2 regions of the Thalassolituus sp. UBA675 genome follow, and region 2 is predicted to be linked to the other one. Evidence: predicted binding sites of a transcription regulator. Region 2 holds the regulator's gene; the other holds the start of a gene.

Region 1 (2,400 bases), on a different contig from region 2:
AGGTATGAGAATCTCCACCAACAATCACGTCAACGCCATTAAGTGCTGCGGCCAGTTCGAGATCATTGGCGTACTGATAGTGGGTCATCAGGATGATTTTATTCACACCCATGCCAGTCAGTTCATCAATGTACTGCTGAGCCGTTGTGGTTTCGTCAGAGAAGGTCGTGCCGTCATCCGGGCTTGATGAGTTCTTCGTTTTACCGGCAATGTCGATGCCGATGATGCCAATTTGCTGACCTTCGCGCTCAACGATGGTGTAAGGCTCAATGTAGCCTTCGGCAATGGCTGAGTTTTCAGCAGGGTTAACGTTCGCTGCCAGTGTTGGCGTCACACACGCAGAGGAATTGAGAGAATCAAGGAAGTTCGCCAGACCCGTATCGCCATCATCAAACTCGTGGTTACCAAGGGCAAACGCATCAAAGCAGATCTGGTTCATCATGTCGGCGTCAGCGCGACCTTTGAACAACGAGTAATACAGCGTACCGGTAATGGCATCACCTGAATGCAGCTTCAGAACATTGTCTGACTGCATCTCAAGGCTGTTGAACAGGCTAACCATCATAGGAAAGCCGCCGTAAGTGACATCCACTTCTGCAATGGCTCCACCTTCGGCACCTGTTTCAAGCCCCAGCTCGGACACATCAAACCCAAATGACTCAGCTTCAAGGTGTGAGTGATGATCATTCATGTGCAGAATGCTGATCGACATGGAGTTATCTTCGTTCGATGGTGCTTGCTCGCCCTGCTCGCCTTGCTCACCTTGGGGGCCCTGAGGGCCTGCTGGCCCTTGAGCGCCATCATTTCCGTCTTCACCGCCACATGCAGAGAGACCTGCGACCATGGCTGCCAGTGCTGTAAGTTTCCACACTTTCATGATTAAACCTTTAATGCGTTTAGTTGATAAAATTCACCAACACATTAAGAACGAACGCTTACCATCCGGTGACAGTCATCTGGCAAATCCGTGACAGAAGGATTTCAGATTAGTGACAAGCAGTGCACCACTGATCTGTATCAACTTTTTTGCATTGCCCCTCTTGGAACTTAAAAATCCTGCCTTATATAAGAAGTAACCGAACGGAAAAGCACGATCCCGGGAGTGCTTCATCCGCCAGGCGAAACCTTTAATTGCGCGATGCGCACGAGTGTTTTATTTGGTGTGGAGAAACTTCTATGACTCATTTAATGAATCGTTCAACTCTGTTTGATGACCTGTTCCGCGATGTTGCCTCAGGCTTTTACGTAAAACCGCTTCATGGCGATGCATTACCCAGAAGTGTGAAGGTCGATGTCACGGATGCTGGTGAAAATTACCTGATACATGCCGATATACCCGGCGTATCAAAAGAGGATATTCATGTTGATATCGACGGCGCTCAGGTGTCGATTAAGGCAGAAATAAAACAGAAAGACAGTACGTCAGATGATCAACGCATGCTGCACAGCGAACGCTATTACGGTTCGGTATCCCGTAGCTTCGAGCTGCCTCAGGACGTCGATATTGAAAGGTCCGCAGCGGAGTATAAAGATGGCGTCCTGCAACTGACTTTACCGAAAAAAGTGCAGCAGGAGTCTCAGCGCCGCCTGACTATTAACTGACCCGAAATATTGACCATTCAGGCCACTACCGATAGTAGTGGCCTGGCCCTGGTCTTAGTCCTGGTTCCAATCCAGCATTAAGTCTCTCCCATCAGGACAAAGCCCCTTCCAATTGACTGAGTAATGGGTAAGAATGAGCCATTATTTTGACACAAGGTCTCCCGGTGGCAGGGTTACGAGAAAGGAAACTGGCAATTACAGCAGACCTTCACTGGTCGCTGGAGGAAATGAGGGCGAAGGAACTCGGCAAGCAGTTTCTTCTGAACCTCAGTGAATTTCTTCCCGTTTATAGCCCAGCCCTTCGCCAGGTCTACTCTGATTACGATACTTACTTCACCAAGACCTCAGTGGTCATACTTCCTGACCCCGCCGACTTCACGGCCACCTACTCTCACATTCCAGAAAAATCGGTAAAAGCGACGGGGTTATTACTGCACCCGACGCCCGATGGTGTTGGCGTCAATCTCAGATTAAGAAACCAGATGTCGAAAACACTGCCACTGGAAACCGCCTTTCAGCTCGTTCGCAAACAACTCCGTGGCCCATTTCTTCCGGTGGTAAAACGTGGCGACCTCAGAGACTTTGATCAGCTCACCCCGTGCCTGCATCTCAATGCGTTAGCTTTGGGCAACGCAGACACTCTGTCACGATTCGAGCGTATTGATATCGCCAACGCACTGGAAGAACGCGTTGAAGAACTGGTTATGGCTGCCCACTTACTCGGAGTATAGAAGCCCTTTAGGCTTTGCTGGCCTGGCCTTTATCGCGGATAGCAGAGTAGTTAAGAAGAGTAATTAA
Region 2 (2,400 bases):
GCCCACCTGTTCAAGGTAAGCCGGTAGGATATGCTCAGGGAAGCCTGGCTGTTTCTGATCCATATTGACGGCGATCAGCTCGAAGTTGACGGGCGCGCTCTTTTGCAGGCTCATCAGAATTTCCAGCATGGTGTAAGAGTCTTTGCCACCCGACAGACACACCATGATTTTGTCACCGTCTTCAATCATCCGGTAATCTTCGATGGCTTTGCCGACGTTACGACGAAGGCGCTTCTGGAGCTTGTTGAATTCGGTTCTGGATTTGCGTTCAGCTTGATTGGCTGCAGCTTCAGTAGCTTCTGCAGATAGCTCAGCGGCCGCTGGATCGAAGATCTCAGGCTGATAGCCTTCTTCAGGTTGTGAAACAGCAGATTCAGACACGTTCAATTCAGACATACAACACCCCATGCGTAGGGTGCGCTTTATATCAGAATGCGGTGCTTATATAAACATCAGGCCACAGCGTCACTGGATTCAACCAGTTCTTCATAGCGTTGCACGAAGTCCTGTACGCTCAGGTCGTCACGGGTGTGATAACAGTTTTTCCAGAGCGTTGCCAGATGCACCACACTGGCGCCACGGGGCAGGGTGAACTGAGGGTGGCGAACGTAGGCGAGCCAGGTAACAGCGGTCGCATAGGCGAGGTTTGTTGTTAGTTCAGCGTGCGGGTTCTCCAGGAATTCCCGTTGGCTGGCAATGCCTCGCACTTTACTGGCCAGTTCTGGCCGATCTGCAAGATAGTCATCCCAGATATGCCGGTGCGTCAGGCCATGCAGCCGGTAAATACCCGAGGTGCGTTGCCCCTCTGTTTTCAGGAATGAGCCCAGCTCAGACTCAATGGCTGCAGTACCCAGCAGTAAAAGCTCTGCGTCGGCACTGTTAGCGTCCAGTTTCTGCAGTGTTGGACGAATAACGTACGTCCGGAAATCATCAGCATCTATACCCATCAGAAACTCCAGAGGGTGTAATTTTGGCAGTCTCAATATCAGGAGCAATAAGCGTACCTGAATAACTGCCGGTACAGGCAGCGCCTGTTATCAGATGTTTACTCAATAGTACTGCCCAGTACGTGAAGCATAGTGATGCAGGTCTCAGGGGGAAGCAAATATTTGCGCACTGTGACCAATGTCTGATATAGCGAGCGAAAAGAGGATGAGCACGGTCCGTGTGCTCATTAGGATGCTAAAAGCCAAAATTTAAATCAGCTTTCTGCCTGATGCAGACACTCATCGTTGGCGCGTGTCAGGCCCGCGAGATCATACAGGGTGTCGCTGTCTTTCAGGATAATCTCTTTGCCCTGTGTTTCGATCAGTTCATTTTTCTGGAAGCGTGTGAACACTCGGCTGATGGTTTCTACCGCCAGGCCCAGGTAGTTACTGATGTCGACACGTGACATTGGCAGGCGGAAGTGAGTCGCTGAGAAACCACGACGCTGATAACGTTGCGAAATATCTAGTAGGAAAGAGGCAACACGTTCTTCTGCATTCTTCTTGCTGAGAAGCAGCATCATGTTCTGATCGTGCCGGATTTCAGTGCCCATGGTGGTCATCAGCTGACGACGCAAATCAGGTAGCTCATCCGCCAGTTGTTCAAGCTGCTGCAACGGAATTTCACATACTGTTGTGGTTTCGAGGGCTTTTGCCGTCAGCGGATACGTGCCTGCGTTGTAGCCAGACAATCCGATCAGCTCGCTGGCCAGGTGAAAACCTGTGATCTGCTCTTCGCCGTTACTTGCCAGGGTGTAGGTCTTCAGTGCACCCGTACGAACCGCGAATACAGACTGAAATTCTGTACCTTGCTGAAACAGCAGTTGGCCTTTCTGGATCGGGCGACCACGACGGATGATGTCGTCCAGACGTTCCATATCGCTTTCAGTCAGGGAAAGTGGCAGACACAGAGCATTCAGTGAGCAGGTCTGACAATGAGGCTGTGCTCCACGCATAGGAGCATTAACTGACGTTTTCATAGGCAAGAACGATCTCTAATACTTTAGATCAAGCGGCTGCGAACATGGCTGGTTGCCACACGGAGGCCAAAGTCCAGCAACCATAACCGATCAATAATAGGCCCGCAATATTTCGCGCCCACTGATGCCGAATAATATTCATCACGGATGCCGAGGCCAGCCCAGCGGATAAAATAGCGGGAAAGGTTCCGAGACCAAAAACAAACATGGTCAGGGCGCCCATCGCAGGCTGACCGTTAGCTGCTACCCAGCTCAGGGTGCTGTATATGAGCCCACACGGCAACCATCCCCACAACATGCCGAGAAGCCACTGGCTGGCTGGGTCTGAACGGCCCAGTCGTTTCTGGGCGTGGGGTTGAATTCTGCGCCAGAACAGTTGGCCAATTTGCTCAATGCGGGTGAGCCACAGTGCCCAGCGCGCGACGTAGAGACCC

The links. Region 2 encodes FNR, which switches genes on or off when oxygen is low (the NO sensors DNR and NnrR bind a similar motif). Its sites were predicted from a motif close to TTGATNTANATCAA; they were not measured.
Region 1: the regulator FNR is predicted to act here: its motif matches at 1,008-1,021, upstream of B3007_RS04705 (Hsp20/alpha crystallin family protein).

The regions. Positions count from the first base shown of each region.
Region 1 covers NZ_DBNJ01000009.1:191,181-193,580, reverse strand. The annotation lists gene B3007_RS04710 (bifunctional metallophosphatase/5'-nucleotidase) at 1-877, opposite strand, end outside; gene B3007_RS04705 (Hsp20/alpha crystallin family protein) at 1,177-1,602, shown strand; gene B3007_RS04700 (hypothetical protein) at 1,749-2,333, shown strand.
Region 2 covers NZ_DBNJ01000026.1:327,270-329,669, forward strand. The annotation lists gene ttcA (tRNA 2-thiocytidine(32) synthetase TtcA) at 1-396, opposite strand, end outside; gene B3007_RS12230 (hypothetical protein) at 453-947, opposite strand; gene fnr (fumarate/nitrate reduction transcriptional regulator Fnr) at 1,202-1,966, opposite strand; gene B3007_RS12240 (sulfite exporter TauE/SafE family protein) at 1,995-2,400, opposite strand, start outside.